One region of the Desulfosporosinus sp. BICA1-9 genome, then DNA from elsewhere that is predicted to be linked to it. Evidence: a T-box and tRNA genes for the amino acid it is inferred to sense, from the RefSeq annotation. Region 1 holds a T-box; the other holds one or more tRNA genes.
The links. The T-box of region 1 lies ahead of ileS (isoleucine--tRNA ligase). A T-box ahead of a tRNA ligase gene usually reads a tRNA of that ligase, here a tRNA-Ile.
Positions count from the first base shown of each region.

Region 2: it encodes a tRNA-Ile, which carries the amino acid that the T-box ahead of ileS (isoleucine--tRNA ligase) is inferred to sense. The anticodon was not compared.

Region 1 covers NZ_JUEE01000244.1:34,226-44,979, forward strand. Annotated here, with positions in the region: gene JL57_RS30045 (YlmC/YmxH family sporulation protein) at 1-231, shown strand, start outside; gene pgeF (peptidoglycan editing factor PgeF) at 466-1,344, shown strand; gene JL57_RS30055 (response regulator transcription factor) at 1,356-2,042, shown strand; gene JL57_RS30060 (HAMP domain-containing sensor histidine kinase) at 2,049-3,422, shown strand; gene JL57_RS30065 (HlyD family efflux transporter periplasmic adaptor subunit) at 3,502-4,437, shown strand; gene JL57_RS30070 (YggS family pyridoxal phosphate-dependent enzyme) at 4,503-5,207, shown strand; gene JL57_RS30075 (cell division protein SepF) at 5,266-5,709, shown strand; gene JL57_RS30080 (YggT family protein) at 5,734-5,988, shown strand; gene JL57_RS30085 (RNA-binding protein) at 6,066-6,788, shown strand; gene JL57_RS30090 (DivIVA domain-containing protein) at 6,800-7,261, shown strand; gene JL57_RS30095 (hypothetical protein) at 7,348-7,818, shown strand; T-box leader at 7,843-8,050, shown strand; gene ileS (isoleucine--tRNA ligase) at 8,142-10,754, shown strand, end outside.
Region 2 covers NZ_JUEE01000131.1:20,318-31,071, forward strand. Annotated here, with positions in the region: gene ilvB (biosynthetic-type acetolactate synthase large subunit) at 1-422, opposite strand, end outside; gene JL57_RS15440 (ATP-binding protein) at 1,236-2,369, opposite strand; tRNA gene JL57_RS15445 (tRNA-Val) at 2,847-2,921, opposite strand; tRNA gene JL57_RS15450 (tRNA-Ile) at 3,024-3,098, opposite strand; tRNA gene JL57_RS15455 (tRNA-Asn) at 3,119-3,193, opposite strand; gene rpoD (RNA polymerase sigma factor RpoD) at 3,403-4,593, opposite strand; gene dnaG (DNA primase) at 4,583-6,433, opposite strand; gene JL57_RS15470 (GerMN domain-containing protein) at 6,795-7,382, shown strand; gene JL57_RS15475 (deoxyguanosinetriphosphate triphosphohydrolase) at 7,586-8,581, opposite strand; gene JL57_RS36455 (HepT-like ribonuclease domain-containing protein) at 8,795-8,917, opposite strand; gene JL57_RS15480 (RsiV family protein) at 9,048-9,455, opposite strand; gene JL57_RS34575 (hypothetical protein) at 9,442-9,717, opposite strand; gene JL57_RS36460 (hypothetical protein) at 9,714-9,824, opposite strand; gene JL57_RS15485 (RNA polymerase sigma factor) at 9,814-10,194, opposite strand; gene pruA (L-glutamate gamma-semialdehyde dehydrogenase) at 10,682-10,754, opposite strand, start outside.

The sequences.
Region 1 (10,754 bases):
GATGGACGAAGGCTTGGGCCAATTAAGGACCTAGATCTGGATCTGGAACGGGGCGTTGTCAAAGGAATTGTTGTGCCGGGACCCTCGAAAAGCTGGGGACTCTTTGGCGGTGGCAAGACGGAAGATTACTTTATCCCATGGGATCGCGTAAAGAAGATTGGGGTGGATGTCATTTTAGTCGATGTCAATGATTTGCCTGAATTTAATATTGAAAACGAAGAGCGTCGCTAGACCGTCGCAAACGTTACTTAGATTTGAAGCATAATTCGCTTGTTCTTTTCGAGAACAGGGGCTTTATGCTTGTTTACTTATTTAACATACTAAAGATATATACCCCTATTCATAGGTACAAGTATCTTATGAATAGGACTTTTGGCAGGTTTGTTCTCAGGCAAATTAAATGATATATTTGTACTAGTATGGATAATTTCTAAATTTTTCTTATATAAACAAAGGAGTTAGAGGATGAACTGGAAGTGGCTTCGTGAAGGTAATTTAACCTACCTAACCCTGCCGAAATGGCAAGCAGAAGGAATAAATCTGGGTTTTTCGACTCGTGTTGGGGGAGCAGGCCAAGTTCCATACGATACTTTCAATTTAGGACTTCATGTGGGGGATGATCCTGTAGCAGTTCTGGAAAATCGAGGGCATTGGATAGGACATTGGAAAGTTCCTTGGTCAAGTGTTGTTGTGGGCGAACAAGTTCATGGCACAAATGTGTTATGGGTTCATGAGGAAGATGGAGGGCGTGGCGTTCGAGAATTAGAAACGGCGATTCCTGGAGTGGATGGATTATTGACACAGCAGACGCTTGGACTAATGGCTTTTTTTGCCGATTGTGTCCCTCTCTATTTCTATTACCCGGATCTTAAGGCAGTAGGAATTGCGCACGCTGGTTGGAAAGGCACTGCTCAAAAGATCGGACAGAAGGTCATAGAACGCTTTGAAGAAGCGGGTGGGCGTACTGAAAATGCTTGGCTGGCGATCGGGCCGAGCATCGGTCCATGCTGTTATTCAGTGGATGAGAGGGTTGCTGAGCAGTTTCGCTCGAATTACCACAAAACACCGTTTCTTCATCCGCAAGAAGACGGACATTACCTGCTTGACCTGTGGGAGGCTAATCGAGGATTGTTTTTGGAAAAAGGGGTTCGCCCGGAGAACATAGATGTCGCTGCCATCTGCACCGCAGACAATACTGAATGGTTTTTTTCTCATCGTCGAGATGGCGCTCGGACAGGTCGGATGGCAGGCTGGATCAGTATACGAGGCGCGATGCTCGAGGCCGGAGGCACGAGCGGTACGGAATATTCGAACATCGAGCATCGAGTCTCGAGCTTCGATTAAGGGGTGTGTCGGTGGCGACAATTTTAGTGGTAGATGATGAGGAGCCAATTCAAGAACTGCTGAGATTTAATTTAGAAAAGGAAGGTTATCTAGTCCGTGTCGCAAAGGATGGGAAAGAGGCCTTAGATCGTGTGGCGAAGGAACAACCCGACCTGATTGTGCTTGATCTTATGTTGCCAGGAATGGATGGCCTAGAGGTTTGCAAAAGGCTCAAACTAACTCCTAGCTTTCAACAAATACCGATCATTATGTTAACCGCTAAAGGAGAGGTCATTGATAAGGTGTTAGGACTTGAGCTAGGTGCAGATGATTATATGACTAAACCCTTCAGTCCCCGGGAATTAATAGCCCGCATTAAAGCTCGTTTGCGTCGTCTGAACCCGAAGGAAGAGACGGATGATCGGATTATTCGAGGGGAATTACAGATCGACGTTAAGGGATTTCGTGTCCATGTGCGTGGACAGGAAACTGAGTTAACACCCAAAGAATTCGAATTACTCCGCGTGCTTGTAGCTCATTCTGGTAAGGTATACTCTAGGGATGAACTTCTGGAACGGGTTTGGGGATATGAATATGACGGGGATACTCGGACGGTTGATGTCCACGTACGCCACCTGCGTCTAAAAATTGAAAGGGATCCTTCCAATCCCGAGTATATTGAGACATTGCGCGGGATTGGCTACCGCTTTAAAGGATAAACAGAGATGAGTATTAAATGGCGATTAACCGGACTGTTTTTTGGAATGACAGCCCTTTCCCTACTTTTGTTTTGGGTGGGAGAGAGCGTGAGGCTAGTTTCTGCCGAACAACGCCTTGATATAGGAGTAGTGTTTCTTGCCTTAGCTCTTCCCACGGGGGTAGTTTACTTCTACTCTAGCAAACTTTCTCGTCGAATGGAGAAACTTCACTTCGCCACCCAGCGAATAGCTAGGGGAGATTTTGAGCCCATCTATTTAACGGATTCAACGGATGAACTTCGACAATTTACAGTGGAACTAAACAACCTTTCCCGGCACGTCGAGAAAATTGTACTCAATGGGACACAAGAAGCACACAAAATGGAAGCAATTCTGGCGGGTATGCAAGAGGGTGTTGTGGCTGTAGATCACATAGGGCGAGTCGTTTTAGTGAATGCTGCTGCAGAGAAAATTTTTGAACGACGAGGAATGGATCGTGAATTGGAGTATTTATTAGAGCTGACTTATGATTCGGAATTGGAACATCTAATTCGCAAGGTACTTTCAGGGCAGCCTTCTGCTACAAGAGAAACTCAGATTGCTCAAAGAACGGTCCAAAGCCAGATTAGCCCAATTTTGGGCGAGCGAGGCCAACCACGTGGTGCGGTTATTGTAATCCATGATGTCACAGAACTGCGCCGACTTGAGCAAATGCGAACAGACTTTGTTGCTAATGTATCTCATGAATTAAGAACTCCGCTGACCTCCATTAAGGGCTTTGTAGAAACTCTTCTTGACGGTGCTGCTGATGACCCATCCTTACGTGACCGATTTCTGAACATAATCCAAGCAGAAACCTTGCGTTTGCAGCGCCTTATCGAAGATCTGTTAACCTTGGCCCATTTTGAAGGACGAGATAATCGGGCGAGTGCAAGTTCTGACAAAAGAGGCTATGTTCAAAATGCCTATGAAAAAGTTAAACCAGTGATCCAAAGTTTCGCTGAGGCGAAAGGAATTAAAGTAGAGGTTATTCTTCCGGAAAATTTACCGCCTGTGTTAATAGGAGAAGACTTACTCAGTCAGCTACTTTTAAACCTTTTAGAAAATGCGGTTAAATATACATCCGAGGGGCGTGTCTGGTTACATGCTCAAGTGGGGCTGAAAGAAATCCACCTTGAATTTGGAGATACGGGCTGTGGCATACCAGAGGATATTTTGCCACGGATCTTTGAGCGTTTCTATCGAGTCGATAAGGCTCGTTCACGTGAACAAGGAGGAACGGGGCTTGGGCTAAGTATTGTAAAGCATATGGTGGAAGGCATAGGTGGTAAAATTAGCGTTGATTCTCAACTGGGGCTCGGAACCGTTTTTACTTGTGATTTGCCAAAGGCTATATCGTAAGTTAATAGTTCGTAGTTCGCATCGAATATCGAACATCGAACATCGAACTAGCCAGGGAAGGCAAAAATGGAGGTCAAAAATGGAGGAGAAAAAAAGAAAGCAGATTTTCTGGTTTTGGAGTATAGTGCTCATCGTTTTGGCGGGTGGTGTCGTATGGTTCTATCGTTCAAGTTTGACAGCGGGGTCTATAAAATATGCTGTAGCCGAAACTGGGACGATCACTCATGAACGAAAAGTGATGGCGACATTTGCCAATCTAGAAACATTGGTGCTTGCTCCAATCTCTGGAAAGATCCAATATGTGGGCGAAGATGGGCAACGTTTCAGGCGTGGAGAGGCTGTAGCAACCATCCAAGCGGATGGTGCAGCCCCTGGAACTAAACGTGAGAATGCTCAAAACCAAATGATTCAGGCAGTGACGAGCGGGCTGTTTTTTCGCCAGAACGATGGCTTAGAATTAATTCTAACCAGTGAAAACCTTACTACGATGGATTTAGAAAAGTTATTGGCACAGACTGGCAATGTGAAAAACTCGGCTGCAACGGTTCAAATTGGGGAAGTCGTGGGAAAAATCGTCAATAATCTCATTCCGACTAAGGCCTTTCTTGAACTCCCAAGTGCTGATCAACTCGAGGTGGGAAAGACGTTACGGATAACGACTGGAAATCAAACGGTCAACGCCAAGATTTTACGTAAATCTGATCAACCCAAAGGTGCAATCGTACAGTTTCCTCACTATGTCGATGGTTCAGTGGCTGATAGGCATCATGAAGTGACTTGGATCTATCGTCCAGCTGTCACGGGTGTTCTCGTTCCGAAGAGTGCGCTGTGGACGAAAGGAGAGGAACTTGGAGTCTTTCTGGCGAGTGAGGGTGTTGTGCAATTTAAAAAGATCAAAGTCCTTGACCAGGATGAGAATCAAATCTGTATCGAAAATATCCCGAGTGGTATTCCTGTCGTGATAACCCCACGTGACGGATTAGAAGGATTAGTAGCCAACGTAAAAAATATCTAGGTTTGGGCTTCAAAAGCAGGGAAACGGCCAAAGAACGTAGAATTTACTGCGAAGGGGATTTTCCGATGTTAGTGAGTGATATAGAACAGCGCTTAGTCGAGGTCCGGCAAAGGATTGATGAAGCAGTAGCGCGTGGTACAAGAGATCCCAGGACCATCCGATTATTAGTCGTGTCTAAGACCCAACCAGTTGCTTCTATTGAACAGGCTTATCGGGCTGGACAACGAGCATTTGCAGAGAATCGTGTCCAAGAATGGTTAGAGAAGGCTCCTCTTCTTCCCAATGATTGTGAATGGCATCTGGTGGGAAGGCTACAGACTAACAAGGTTAAATACTTAGATCAAAACGTTACAATGATTCATTCACTGGACAGATTTCCTCTTTTAGAGGCTCTTAACGCACATGGAGAACGGCGTGGTATTACTTGGTCGACCCTTGTTCAAGTCAATATCGCCAAGGACCCTGCCAAGGCCGGCCTCGCGCCTGAGGAAGTTCCGGATTTTCTCAATTCTATTAGGGATTTTCCGTTTGTCCGAGTTCATGGGTTGATGACCATTGGGGCAATGGAGGCTAGCATTGCTGAAACGCAAGAGTTTTTTCGACAGCTTCGGGATCTTCGTGATACTTTACAATCCCGGAAATGGGATGGCGTTGAATTACGCGAGCTTTCAATGGGAATGAGTCAAGATTTTGAATTGGCTATAGAAGAAGGGGCAACCTTTGTTCGTGTAGGACGGCAGATCTTCGGTGAACGTGATAATGTGTTGTGAACGTAAATAGAGAATAGTTATATAGAGAATAGTGAACCTGGAAAGGGAGGATTATTAAGTGGCTAAATTAATTGACAGAGTTATCGGTATTATGGGATTTGCAGATGAGGAACCAGACGAAGATATTCTGGAAGAAAATGATCGAGAAAAGAATCTTCAAGAAGAGGTACGTACCAGCCGTAAAAATGCTCAGGTCGTAAGTATACACACTCAAAAGCAAATGCGTGTGGTGGTTATGGAACCAAATTCCTTTGAAGAAGCTCAAAACATTGCAGATCAATTGAAAAATCGCCGACCGGTTATCGTTAACCTCGAAAACGCAGAAAAAATGCTGGCAAAACGCATTGTCGATTTCATAAGTGGGACAACCTATGCCTTAAATGGCAACATGCAAAAAGTGGGAAACGGGATCTTTTTGTTTGTTCCCAACAATGTTGATATTTCTGGTGAGATGCGCGATGAGCTGAAAGACAAAGGATTGTTTTGGACCAGCTCAAAATAAGGAGGGATTCTCATTTTGTTCATTGTGCAAATTATTAGTCAAGTAATTTCAATCCTTATATATGCAATTTTTGCAAGAGTAATTTCATCCTATCTTGGTCCTAAATGGTCGCCGGCTAATAATAAATTTGTGGGTATAATTTACGACATCACAGACCCAATTATTAAGCCGTTTCAACGTTTTCAGATTGGCAACGCTTCAATGGCAATTGATTTATCCCCAATCTTTGCTATCGTTGCTCTGAATGTAATCCAGTGGCTTTTATATAAAATATTCTAGTTGTGAAACTAACAATAGATCGTAGGGGACTTAGATATTGGGATGACAAAGAAACACGTTTAATAGCAGCCCATATCTTGGATCTAGTAGAAGCAGTTTATAGCGGAGATGCTAAACAAGTTACACCTTTTTTAACTGGAGCCATGCTGGAATGGGCTGAAAGGGTGCTTAGAAAAGAACATCTTTCCTTTATGTCTGAAGGTGGATTTCCAGAAGCAGAACGGGTTCGGATTCTGCTAGGTCCATGGGGAGAAGCTTTGAATTCAAAAGATGCTGACATTGCGCTGCTTTGGGTGCGTTCTCTGGATTCTCGTGCTCAACTGGAACATCGGCAGATCTTGGGTTCTCTGATGGCCTTAGGTTTTAAGAGGGATGTTTTGGGGGATATTCAAGCTGGACTGGGTGGTTTTTATGTTGCTTCAACGACTGAAATCGCTCCGTTTATTATTAATCAATGGACCCAAGCAGGGCGTGAGAAGATTGAAGTTTCGCTCTTTAGTGAGAAACCAATAGTGAATGCTGACCAAGGTGAGGAACGCCGTATTACTGTAAGTTCCTCGCGGCTGGATGCGGTAGTGGCCAATGCTTTTGGGACTTCTAGGACAGCTGCTCAGGAATGGATTACTCAAGGCAAAGTAAGAAGAGATGGGGTTGTGGTCAGCAAAGCCGAGACGGAAGTACAGCCTGATAATCTGATCTCTTGCCGAGGGTATGGGAGAATAAAGCTTTTGGAATGTTCCCAGACCCGCAAAGATAGGACAGCATGGCAAATCGTACTTTTTCGGTCACAACGGCATTAGGAGGGTAAACAATGCAAATAACTCCTCTTGACATTCGAAATAAAACGTTCCGAAAAGGGATGCGGGGTTATCAATGTGAGGAAGTAGAAAAGTATCTCGAAAGTGTTAGCGCAGAGTTCGAATCCGCGTATACCGAAAATTTCGAACTGAAAGAAAAATTAAAAGGGCTGGAAACGGAAGTCGGCCATTATCGTAAAATCGAGAATACCTTGCAACAGACTCTTGTTTTGGCTCAGCAAACAGCCGAAGAAGTGAAGGAAGTTGCGCGTCACGAGGCTGCACTCCTGCTTAGAGAAGCTGAACAGAAGAAGCTGAGCAAAGTGTCAGAAGCCCAAGAAAAGTGGGAAGAAATCCAGGAAGAAATTCAAGGACTTTCGAGAAAACGTGATTTATTACGGACTCAGCTTAAATCTTTTCTGTTGGCCCACCTAGATTTGGAAGCCTTGCAGGAAAGAGATGAGGGTATTGCGTAAAGGTTCTGTTGGCATATGTTGCTAATCTGTCTGTATTCATGGTAAAATAATCTATAGATGATTTGAAGGAGAAGGATTATAAATCGATGTATACATTAATTAGTGAGATATCTCCAGATTTTCTCATTCAAGGGTTTGGACTGCATCTGGATGAGAATGAAATTTATGTCGGGAAATTAGGAGGACAAGAGCTCCAACTTGTACCTTCCGTCGATAATTTAGATTCACAAAAGGATACCAAGATTTTTAGTGTTGGATTTGCAGAAGCAGACCATCATTTTCGCCCAGGAGATGTCTTGATGACTGGGAGTGATGATTTGCTGGATCGGGCGTTTTTAGCGATGGATGAAATTGAGCAACGTGCCGTCGTTGTCAGTTTAACGCCCTCTCAGGATGATAAGCATTTGCACTTTTCCAAAGATCAAATGGATCCCCTTGTTCAAGAATGGAAGAAACGAAAGATTTCATTCCTCTGTTTGTGGATGGTGGATCCGATCGAGTCGGAAGGACGAGCCAAGCTGGTCACTATCTTGCGCAAAGTCATTGCTAAGGACTAATTTAATTTATCAAGGTTAATCTTGAAAAACACAGTGAAAAGGACAGTTTTTGTCAAAGGTTTTCCCAAAGCGAGCGGGAAATGGTGTAAGCCCGTGGAGTCTGACAGAAAAATCACCTTGGAGTGTAGGGCTGAAATCTAAGTAAGTTTCTTACGGTTTGTCACCGTTAAATGACTTCCGAGTGACTTGTTTTGGCGACAAGGGTGGTACTGCGAGCGATCTCGTCCCTTTTTAAGAGGGACGAGATTTTTAACTATTTAAGTCAGAGGTAATTCGTTGAATTGCCCTAGATCGTGCATCGTAATTAAGGAGGAAATTTCAAAATGGACTATCGTACTACTCTCAATTTACCGGAAACGGATTTCCCGATGAGGGGAAATCTTCCTAAAAGGGAACCGGAGATCCTGAAATCATGGGAAGAGGATCAGCTTTATCAAAAGGTGCAGAAGGCACGTGCAGGACGTCCCAAATACATCCTTCATGACGGTCCGCCTTATGCTAATGGGGATATTCATCTTGGACATGCGATCAACAAGGTATTGAAAGATATCGTTGTCAAATATAAGACGATGATGGGTTTTGATGCCCCCTATGTTCCCGGCTGGGATACCCATGGTCTTCCGATCGAACAACAAGTGATCAAGAAACTGGGCGTGAATCGTCACGCTGTCTCTGTGTTAGAATTTCGTAAGAACTGTAAGGACTATGCCGAAAAATATGTAGGGATTCAGCGCGAACAGTTTAAGCGACTGGGAGTACGAGGAGATTGGGAAAATCCTTACCTCACCTTACAAAAGGAGTATGAGGCTGCTCAAATCGGAGTCTTTGGAGACATGACCCATAAAGGGTACATTTACAAAGGTTTAAAGCCAGTTTACTGGTGTCCTTCCTGTGAAACAGCTCTGGCTGAAGCGGAAATCGAGTATGCCGATAAGCCGGCTACTGCTATTTATGTCAAATTTGCTGTACGAGATGGGTTAGGTGTCCTTAATCAGGAAAATTCGTATGTCGTAATTTGGACCACGACCCCTTGGACACTTCCAGCAAATCTGGCGATCAGCGTTCATCCAGAGTTAACCTATGCGGTTGTCTCCGCACAGCAAGAACATTGGATCGTTGCTGAGGGTATGCTGGACTCCTTGCGTTCTCTGTGGAAGATGGAACTTCCAGTCGAGCAGACCCTCTCTGGCAAAGAACTTGAGGGTGTTATTTGCAGAAACCCCTTGATCGATCGTGACTCTGTGTTGATTTGCGGGGAACATGTGACCTTAGAAGCTGGAACAGGATGTGTTCATACTGCGCCAGGTCATGGAGAAGATGACTTTCTGGTGGGTAAGAAATATGGATTACCCGTCTTATGTCCAGTTGACCATCAAGGGAAATTCACTTCGGAAGCCGGGGTCTATGCTGGTCAAAAAACTGGCAAAGCCAATCCAGTCATTGTGGAAGATCTCAAGACTACGGATAACCTCGTCATTGAGGAGACGATCGAACATAGTTACCCTCACTGTTGGCGTTGCAAGAGCCCGATTATTTTCCGAGCGACGGAACAATGGTTTGCATCTATCGATGGATTTAGGCAAGCAACGTTAGATGAGATCGAGAAGGTGCGCTGGATTCCTGCTTGGGGTAAGGATCGAATCTTTAACATGATTGCCGATCGTGGAGATTGGTGTATTTCTCGGCAAAGGACTTGGGGAGTTCCAATTCCCATCTTCTATTGTGAGGATTGTGGAAAGGTGGTCGTCAATAACCAAACGATCTCCTTTCTGCAGAAGATATTCCGTCAAGAAGGGTCAGACGCTTGGTTTGCACATTCTGCTACGGAACTGTTACCGGATGGGTTTACCTGTGATTGTGGTGGAACTAAATTTCGCAAAGAGACCGATATTATGGACGTCTGGTTTGATTCCGGCACGAGTCATGCTGGGGTCTTAAAACAACGGGATCACCTAGCTTGGCCAGCGGATCTTTATTTAGAAGGTTCGGATCAGCATCGGGGCTGGTTCAATTCCTCATTATCTACGGCAGTGGCGGCTTTCGGTCAGGCACCTTACCGCAACGTACTGACACATGGCTTTGTTGTCGATGAGCAAGGGCGTAAGATGTCTAAATCACTGGGCAACGGTGTAGACCCGCTTAAGGTCGTCCAAGAATTAGGTGCTGATATTTTACGGTTATGGGTTAGTTCAGTCGATTATAAGAATGATGTCGCGGCTTCTCCTAGGATTATGAAGCAAATGTCCGAAGCCTATAGGAAGATTCGTAACACCCTTCGTTTCTTATTGAGCAATCTCAATGACTTTGATCCTGCGAAGGATAAAGTTTCCTATCAGGAACTTCAGGAACTTGACCGTTGGGCTCTGCTTAAGCTCTCTAAAGTGGTTGAACGCGTACTTCAGGGTTATGAAACCTATGAATTTCACTGGGTCTACCATACCATTCATAATTTCTGCACGGTTGAATTAAGTGCCATTTACTTGGACATTGTTAAAGATAGACTCTATGTCGAAGGAAAAACATCCCTTCTTCGCCGTTCCGCACAGACAGTACTATTTGAAGTGCTGGATTCTCTGGTTCGTCTCTTAGCGCCGGTTTTGTCGTTTATAACGGAAGAAATCTGGCCATATATTCCTGGAGAAAAGACCTTGGAAAATATCCAAATGGCAGAAATGCCGAAAGTGAATGCTGAGTGGATGAACGTTACTATGGTGGATACTTGGGATCAAATCTTAGCCTTGCGGACCGACGTCTCTAAAGCCTTGGAAATGGCGCGTCAAGAAAAACTGATCAATCACCCATTAACCGCTCAGGTGGACCTTTATCCGACGGAGGAACAGTATGGTTTCCTACAGCAAGTTCCTAATCTTGCGGAAATTTTCATTGTTTCGGGTTTAACGGTGCATAAACCCCAGGAAAATAGACCGGAAAACGTA
Region 2 (10,754 bases), on a different contig from region 1:
ATTTCCACAATCGGCGCTTCTTGAAACGCATCGGTTCCCAGTAAGTTAGTAGGAACTTGGCCCGTGATTGCTAGTAATGGAATAGAATCTCCATAGGCGCTATAGAGTCCTGTCAGAAAATTGGTTGCACCTGGACCAGAGGTAGCTGCGCAAACCCCCACTTTACCCGTCGATCTTGCATAACCGTCTGCCATAAAAATTGCGGTTTGCTCATGACGGACATTAATCGAGCGCATATCGTGGCGCTCAAATACCTCGTCGTAAAAAGGCAGAATGGCAGCCCCTGGAATACCATAAATCTGAGTCACTCCCTTGCGAGCCAAAAATGTCACGATAAATTGGGCTCCTGTCATTCTCTTTGTTTCAGCTTTTACTTCTCCCCAACCCTGTTCCTCTACCTTTTCGACTCCCCAAAGTGCCATACCAATCTTCCTCCTTTACTTCTTTTGCATTTCTCATAGGTTAACTTTATTAAATAGAAACCGTAACAAAACGACTAAAAATCATTTTCGTTTTATATAGTGAAATTAAGTTTCACAGTTACGGTAAAGTTTTCTCTGCTGGTGCATTACTCTCTAAAGGTTTTAGCTGACTGTCTCTTAATTATCGGAGGAGATAAATGATTTATTAAACGATTAGATATGGTTGGCTGATTAATATCTAATCATGTTTCACATATTAAAACTGTGTTTCATTATTTCCGTACTAGAATACTACCACATTTTGCCCTGTAAATGCAATAGAAATTTTATGGGTCATAAATATAAAAATCCCCTCACTAGGAGGGGTATAGAAAAAGGAGGAGAGCTAAGTAAAGTGTTAATCATTTAGCTATAAGATACTTAATCTATCTTTGATATAGGTCATGCTTAATAATATCATTAACTTGAATTCTTGGAATAGGACATTGGTCCTTATATTTGACCTAATTTGAAATAACTCCCCGCACAGACCAAGGTGAGTATAGAAAAGACCACAAATTGAATACAACATCTTTTCAGCCAATTGTTTGCGACAACCTGTTTTTCCATCTTATTTACTAGATAAACAACTAGATGTTATCTAGCAGGGCGTTGATTTAAAAACAGTCTCAGAGCTCCTTGGTCAAAAAAACGTTCGCGACAACTGGTAAGATTTATACTCATGTCATGCCTAGATTACGGACTCGGGCCATGAGCAAAATTACTTATTAAAGGATAAAAATAAAGCAGTACTTGCATAAATCCCTTCTACGTTTAATAAACATCAATCTTTTCGATTAGATAATGTTTTAACATCGGTTCCACAAAATTATAACTGCCACGGCTAGATTTTTCGATAACTGCTCTTGAAACCAGTGTATCTACAGCTCGCTTTATCTCATTTGGATTACCGCTCAGCCCCGAATAAATGCGTAACCCTTTTGCAATACCAATCAGCACATGACGGACATTAGCGACTTTCCCCAATTCATCTAAGAGTTCATCAAAAACAGGGGACAACGTTAAAAGCGCCCGGGTATATCCTGTTCTTACAAAATCCAACGTTAATGTCGCTTCCCCAGCTTCTATAAGTGCGTAGTAAATCTCAGAACATAAAAGCATTGTGTCTTGCGGATGACCACCACTTAAATCTAAGATTTCAAGGATTGTCCTCTCATTAACGGCGATTCTTTTCTCTAAATATTTGGAGGAAAGGTACTCCTTCCAAGCATCCGTAGGGATAGGTGGAATAGGCAATATTGTAGCAAATCGATAAAAGGCCTGCCTCTTATCGCCGAAGATAGTATTCATCATGCCCTCTTTTGAACCAAGAAATAAATAGGAAACACCCTCTTGTCTCTGAAAATAAGAGCGCATAACCTTAAGTGTATCCTCACCAGCTATGCGAATGACCTCTTGGAATTCATCGAAAACCACCACGATCTGCTTTTTGTCCTTTTTTGCAAGAATCTCAGGTAGGCGAAGAGCGTAGTTAAATAACTCATCATCATCTCTACCTTCGCCCGGCAACCCAACCTCAAATTCAAGATCCTGGATCTTAGCAGTTAGCCTTGCCCCGCTAGCTATTCTTTTTAGGCCATCTTTTAAAGCTGCCGTTGTTTTACTAATACCACTACGATTTTCTAAACAAGCATCTATAATTGCAAGGGAAAGTTGTTTTTTTGTGTTATATCGAAATAGGTCAATAAACGCAACATAACTATCCTTTGTTTTAAGTCTCCTTAAAACCTCTAACGCCAAAGACGTTTTACCAATTCGACGCGGGCCAGCCAACATGATACTCTGCCCTTCTATTAATCGAATTCCAAGGGAAAGTAAGAAATCCTCACGATCAACGATATCCTTTTCCGATACGGGTCCACCCAATGGAAATAATCTGCTCGGCATGTCTCCACTCCTTATTATTACACTATATGTAACATAATATTACATTTAGTGTAATAATGCAAACGCTTAGATAATGATAAATTGTATGAACGTAAAATATTGAACACGTATAAACTAAAAGGATGGTTAGTGGTAAGGGAATTTTAGAATTGTATCCTTTCAAACAACTTAGAGCCCATTTTGGGCCTCTAAGTGTAAAGGTAGTAATTTCATAAATGTCTCAACTATTATGGATCTATATGTCAAAGCTAAAAAATATCCATTCAATAATAAAATACCTCATTGAACTCATCAATGAGGTATCTGTATTTTTCTTATGACCGCCTGACCGAATTTTGACCGACTACTTAGTGATTCTTACGGGTATTAGTGGGTATTTAACAGTTTTGTCGTTCAGCCTCACAATTTTCCACTATCCACAAATCTGCTCATACCAAGACTGTAGGCTTGTTTACCTAATTTCTATATCTATTTCACTGGTGGGCGATACTGGTCTCGAACCAGTGACCTCATCCGTGTGAAGGATGCGCTCTACCGCTGAGCTAATCGCCCAAATCGATATTCGTTGTTCGTTATTCGATAAACTGTACGAACAAGAACTAAGTTACGTATGTTTGTTATCTTTTCCACCGTTTCGAACTTCGAACTTCGAAATGGTGGGCCCACTAGGATTCGAACCTAGGACCAACCCGTTATGAGCGGGGGGCTCTACCGCTGAGCTATGGGCCCGTAATAAGATAAAAAAGTAATGGCTCCCCGAGTAGGACTCGAACCTACAACCTACCGGTTAACAGCCGGTTGCTCCACCATTGAGCTATCGAGGAATCTCTTGCACGGGTTATTATACGTAATTCGCCCGCTGTAGTCAAGTCTTTTTGTGATTATCTTTATTAGAAATTTTATCCTCTGGGATCGATCCAGTTTTCAGGACCCCCCATTTTGTATGTGGGGGGTGGTTCTAGGTGGGATAGAGTCTGCCCTTCGCCGCGAAGTGTTCCTATTGGGACGGGCCTCTGAACAAGTTCAGGGTCACTTATTCTAAATAATCCTTTAGCTTTTTACTGCGACTTGGATGGCGCAATTTCCGCAATGCCTTAGCCTCAATCTGACGAATTCGTTCACGGGTGACACCGAATTCCTGTCCCACTTCTTCCAATGTCCTCGTCCGCCCGTCATCAAGTCCAAAGCGCAATCTGAGAACTTTTTCTTCACGTGGGGTTAATGTTTCCAGAACTTCTTCCAATTGCTCTTTTAAAAGAATGAAGGATGCTGCCTCCGCCGGGGCTGGTGCATCATCATCAGGGATAAAATCTCCCAGATGAGAGTCTTCCTCTTCCCCAATCGGGGTCTCTAAAGAAACGGGTTCTTGGGCAATTTTCATAATTTCTCGTACTCGTTCAACGGGAATATCCATCACTTTAGCGATTTCTTCAGGAGCTGGTTCTCTTCCCAATTCCTGCAAGAGTTGCCTCGAAACTCGGATCAATTTGTTTATGGTTTCTACCATATGCACAGGAATCCGTATCGTCCGGGCCTGGTCGGCTATGGCACGAGTAATCGCTTGGCGGATCCACCATGTAGCATACGTACTAAACTTAAACCCTTTGATATAATCAAACTTCTCGACAGCCTTAATCAGCCCCAGATTACCTTCTTGAATTAAATCTAGGAAAAGCATACCTCGTCCTACATACCGTTTGGCAATACTGACCACTAGACGCAAATTGGCTTCGGCTAGTCGCCGCTTTGCCTCCTCGTCGCCTTCCTCCATCCGCTTTGCCAGTTCGATTTCTTCATCCGCTGATAGTAGAGGAACTCGTCCAATTTCTTTGAGGTACATGCGAACTGGATCATCAATTCCCACTCCTTCAGGAACGGAAAGATCCACTTCAGCTTCTTCTTCGACCTCATCCTCAGGATCCTCTACGATATCATCGTCATCGTCATCTTTGCCCTTTTTCATGATTTCGAGTTCAACTTCTCCAGGCTCTGGCACCACATCTATTCCCATCCGACCAAGTTGTTGATAGATATCATCTATCTGATCCGCAGAAAGCTCAATCCCTTGGAGAGCATCCATAATCTCTCGATAGGTTATGGAACCCTTCTTTTTGCCTTTCTGAATGAGGGCTTGGACGTTGTCCATTTTTTGTTCATCGTTCACCTGTCCCCCACCTTTCTTCGGATCATTCTTTTGGGTGCCTACGACCTTACTATTCGCCACGTTTCAACCGCTCTCCTATCTCTTTCAACAGAGCCATAGCCCCTGCCATGTCACCGGATTTTTCTAAAGTTGCCATGCGCGCTTGAAGATCTTCCACTCTTTCCACTACTTGCGTTGAAAGAATGCCCTTTATGCAATCCTCTAAAAGCCGCTCAGTTTGAGATATATCTAACTCTTCCAAGAGCAGGCTAGCCAAACAGCTTTGAACCGTTTCGTCGCTATGCGCGGGCAATACGCCATCCTGGTTGAGATACTTAAAAATTTGCTGGTGTGCCGGAAGTTTCCAAAAGGATTCTCCTAGTCTTTCCTTAATTCTCGGCAAATGAGCCTTATTTTCTAAGAGCAATCGTAAAAGCATTCGCTCTGCGCGATAACCCGCTAAATAGACAGTCGGTTGGGGCTGTTCGATATTACCCTTACCTATAATGGTACCCTTAATATTATCTCTATTTTTCCCAGAACTAACCTGTTTTTGTTGAGAATATTCGTGTTCTCGCTCCTTTTTAGCTTTTTTCGGTTCCTGACTTACAATCTCACGCTGCACAGCTTCCAAAGTAAGGCCAAGTTCCAGACTTAAAAAGCGTTCATACCCTTCTCGTTCAACCGGACTGTTCACTCTAAGAATGTCTGGAGCTAATTTCATCACTATTTCAGCTTTTTCAGGAATAGTCTGTGGAAGCTTGTTCTGGACAAATGTCCGATATTTGAATTCTACATAAGTTAACGCCCGGCTTAATGATCGTTTAAACTCTTCCAAGCCATAGCTCTTTAAAAATTCGTCCGGATCTTTGGCTCCACTTAAGGTTAAAACATCCACTCGGATCCCGACATCACAGAGGATTTCTCCCCCTCTTAAAGCAGCTTGAACACCTGCCTCATCCGAATCATAGAGAAGTACAACGCGTTGTGCATACCGCTTTAATAGAGTCGCCTGATTCCGTGTTAACGCAGTACCTAGAGAGGCCACCGCATTCGGGAACCCAGCATTTTGCAGCGCAATGACATCCATATAACCCTCAACTAATAGAGCGTAACCTTCTTCACGAATTCCTTGGTGCGCACGATGCATCCCATAGAGATGATGGCCTTTATTATAGAACGTGCTCTCAGGAGAATTCAGATACTTAGGCAGTGAATCATCCAGAACCCGCCCCCCGAAGGCAATAGTATGGTAGCGCCGATCAAGTATACTAAAGAGTACGCGATTGCGGAAACGATCATAGTACCGGCTTACTTTACCAGATGTCACTTTTTCTAAGGCCAGCCCTGCTCCTACCAATTCATGTGGCTGAACCCCTCGTTCCTGCATGTAAGTTATTAAGCCATCCCAGCGTTCCGGAGCATAACCAAGCCGAAAGCGGTTGATCGTATCCAGATCGACCTCACGTTTAGCAAAGTAAACTCGTCCGGGTTCTCCTTCTGGCAACCTTACTAAAATGTCCTGATAATAACTGGTAGCCCATTCATGAATTTCTTCCCACCTTCGACGAAGTCGATTTTCTTCTCGTTCCTGCGGAGAGAGTGATTTTTCAGGAAGCGCTACTCCATATCGGCTAGCAAAATTCTGAACACTTTCCACAAAAGACCAGTTTTCCTTCTTCATAACAAATGAAAAAGCATTTCCTCCAGAGTTACACCCAAAACAATAAAACATTTGTTTCTCGGCGGACACTGAAAAACTTGGTGTCTTTTCCGAGTGAAACGGACAAATACCCCAATAGTTGTTCCCCTTGCGCTGGAGACTGACATATTCAGATATTACCTCAATGATATCTGTGCGCAATCGCACTTCCTCGATAATCTCTTCTGGTATAAACTCTTCATGAAGCCGATTGTTCACGTTTCTCGCCTTTCAATTCTCAGCCACAATTAATATAGTTTGTCAACCCTTGTCTTATACAATTCTTCGCCGAGAATTCACAAAATCCTCTTTTTAGTTCTTTAATTCAAGTTGTCAGATTTTATTAGGGGCATGGAGCACTAACTAAGTATACCTAATTCTCCTTTTTCAAAAAGAATACCTGCTTACTTCGACAATTATTTATTCTTACTTTTACCATTGGTCTACTTAGTGCAAATTGTGGTCCCCGAGCCACCCTTTTCCATACTTGAAAAGCATGATAGTATAGATCTAATCAAAAAATCCAACTCAGGTTCTGAAGAGTACAAATAAAGAACTTTATGAGGAAGGTAGATATTTTATGAATAAACGATCTTTTATTTCGCTGATTTTATCAATCTGTCTGTTACTTACTGGCGCCTTTTTGATTGGCTGTAATTCAACTCGAACACAAACAATCAAATCACCCGATAACACAACTGCACCTGCACCAACTTCTCCAGTGGTAACACCCTCTGAATCCACTCCGCAATCTCTTAAGTTAACCCTATATTATCCAAATCTGCAGGCCACAGGTTTGATAGCAGCGAATCGCACGGTTGAAGTAACTAATCAGGAAGTAATCAAAGCAATCTTCAAAGAACTAGCAGTTCCCCCTTCCGGGTTGGAAAAACCACTCCCTGAGGGTACTATTCTTCTCAACGCGTCAATAAGTACCGATGGTATTGCGGCGATTGATCTCTCTCAAGAATTCCAAAAAAACTTTGGCGGCGGTTCCGCCGGCGAACAAATGACGTTGTATAGTATCGTTAACACGCTGACGACTCTCCCTAACATTCATAGTGTTCAATTTCTAATTGATGGCCAAAAGCATCCTGGAATTCTAGGTCATATAGACACCAGCGAACCTATTAAGCGAAATGAGAGCTTTATTTTAAAGAAGGACTAAGTATCAGCGTAAATTAGAGCTTCCGCCAAGCCTTAGTTTACTTCTATTGTCCATAACTTATACTTTTTTATCGGCATCTTCTATTGATTTGCACCTTTTTAATTCCTACGAGCCTTCGCACTTCATTAAATGAAATGAAAAGGCTCGTAGGAATTTTAGTGTTCATACGCTGAGGATGTAATCAATAGTTATCTCTTATTCTCTTACTTTCGAGGAATAAATAAACTTTGGAATAAATCAATGGCATAATTATCTGTGAGCCCTGAGATATAATCAATAACTGCTTGGGTTTCATTCCCACTTGCCCAAATCAAAAAATGCTCAGGTAATTTCGATATATCCTGACGATAATATTCAAAAAGTGCTTGGACAATGTATTGTCCTTTGCGCCGTTCATCACGTAAAGTTACACTATTATACACTCTAGCAAACATAAACTGACGAAATTCCTGCATTGCACTATATACCTCTACTGATTGCTTAATGTGACCTAATCCACGGGATGTCTCAATCATGTCAACCACCATCGTCGTAATCATATCACTCGGTTTCACACCTAGCATTCCTTGAACAGTCACTGGCAAATCACTCGGTGTCAGCAAACCAGCCCGCAAGGCATCATCGTAGTCATGACAGAGGTAGGCTATCCGGTCCCCAGTCTTTACAACCTGCCCTTCAAGGGTTTTTGGTACTCCTTCTCCGGTATGATGTAAAATCCCGTCCAGAACAGGCTCTGTCAGGTTTAAACCCTGTCCCTCGCACGCTAAGACCTTTAAAATCCGAATCGACTGTTCATTATGCTCGAAGTGACTAATAATTCGCCGCAGAGCCTCCTCTCCGACATGTCCGAAGGGAGTATGGCCAACATCATGTCCTAAAGCAATCGCCTCAATGAGATCTTCATTGAGTTGAAGCCCCCGAGCAATTGTTCGACATATTTGGGAAACTTCCAAGCTATGCGTCATCCGCGTGCGGTAATGGTCTCCCGAAGGAGCAATGTATACCTGAGTCTTATGTTTAAGCCGACGAAACGGTTTGCTGTGCAATATCCGATCACGATCCCGTTGAAACTTCGTGCGTATTGGGCACTCCTCTTCTAAACGCTCACGCTTAGCCTCCCAGCTCTTTGCTGCATAAGGTGAAAGGCGTTCCTGCTCTTCTCTCTCCGTACGCTGACGGATACTCAGAATCTCACTCATTTAAAAACCCCCTTATTCGTGCAAGTTGGGGACGGTTATCTCCCCTCCAATACTATAATCTCGTGCAAGTTGGGAACCGTACCCGGCTTGCGCGCCGACTCACGAGGAACAGTCCTTAACGTCAGGCTTCTTTAAATATATTCTAACACATGCTTCAGACATCTTCGTGTAATAACTCCAAATAAACAAACACTGAACAAAAAAGTCCAGTGCTTAAGCCAATAATTCTATTATCTTAGCTTTAAGTTGAGGCAACTCGTTCTGCACCACATTCCAAACAATTTTTAGACTAATTCCCATGTAATCATGTATTAACACATCGCGTAGTCCGTCCATTTATTTCCGTGGAATTTCTTGGTGTTGTTCTTTGGTTCCTTGTGATACTCTCTTTGTAGCTTCTCCGACTATTTAGAGATTCCGAATAACCGCATCCTGAATATTCCGCTTTGGTATTATATGCTACATATTACTTTAATACATCCTTAACTACTTCATCAGGAATAACAAACTCAGGGCTTCCTGATGATCCAGGAGCAACCTCATATTTATCAAAGCAGATTACGATCCTGCCATCATTATTGATATAAAAATTCTGTTTTTCTTTAATATTTTCAAAACCTTCGAATGTTGGATCATCTACCCAATAAGTATTTTCACCTTTCTCATTTTGTCTTTTCATTTCGGCTTTAATATACTCGCTAAGCTTTGTAATATAATCAGAATCCTTCTTAAAGAGGGATGGTAATGTAAGCAAAGTTTTTGTTTTCTTATCTATGGTATAGAACTTATGTGTTGTCGATGATGAACCGACAGTATTTACTATATAGACATCAATTGCAAGAATACTTTCATTATCCGTTCTAACGTCTTTCACCTACATATCTTCCGAATGTTAACGCTTTTACCATTTCGCTCATTCCTGGTATATCAGCTACTGTCGCTGCAAAGACCGGACTTAGATTAAGAGATAAACTAAAGGCAATACCGAGACAAGCAACTAAACCTGTCACCTTTTTCCAAGTATTAGCCGTATTTATTTTAGATGCATTTATGGTAATATCAATCCTTTGTTTTAATGTGTCAGACGCCTTAATCTGCATATACTCTTCCTTCATTTTTTCTAGTTTTTCGTTCATAACGCTCCCTCCATTTCAATTCGAAGTATTTTCAGCGCTTTATAGAGCCTTGTTTTGACCGTATTTAAATTTTCATCGAGAATAAGTGCAATATCTTCAAGAGGCATTCCTTCGAAAAATCTTAAAACCACGAATACTTTTATACTTTGGTTCCAGAACGCCTATCATTTGCTCAAAAGAAATATTGGAAAAGTCATCACCATCATCTTGAACATCCGCCATGTCTTTAGGATCTAAGTACACTATCTTTTTATTTTTTTTAATATTCGTGAGTGCTGTGTTTGCAACAATCCTATATAACCATGTCCCTATCTGATTAGGATTTCTTAATGAGTTTATTGACTTTAAGGCTTTAAGAACACTTTCATTAACTACGTCTTCAGCGTCTTCTTGATTTGTGGTGTATGTATAAGCAAACCGATAAATGCTATTTATATGTTTAGAAATATAGGTTTCAAACAGCTGTTTATTTGTCATCTTATTGCCTCCTTCTGACTGTTAGACTATTGAAATCATTAAAAAGTTTTAAGTATGGCAAATTTAATGTGTCTTTTTTCGGTAAACAGCAACTGCGACGTGTATCACCCTACTTGCACCAATATTCCGAGTGTAGCGAGCGGATATGAGTATTATTTGAAAGGATCATAACTTATCATTCCTACCGCTCCTCTTAGCGTACTTCTAAGAGACGAAGAGGCTGGCTGTGTTCAAATTACACAACCAGCCTCTATCGATTGACCCTTCAAGTAATAAGTTGAAAATCCACAATTGTCGCTATAATATTACTGATGCAGTTTAATATCCATAGATTGACGGTGTAAGATGTCCAGCTGTAAACAGGTAAGCTGAATGTGCTGCAAGAGATTGACTCAGTCTTGATAAAATTCTTCTTTAATCTCATCGTCTGGGTCCCACATTGACCATGCAGCTTCTAATTAAGTTACCTTGATCATTATCGACAAGGTTATTCCTCTTGCATATAAGGATAGTTAACTTCTGTACGAGGAACCAAGGTCTCCTTAATTGTACGTTGACTC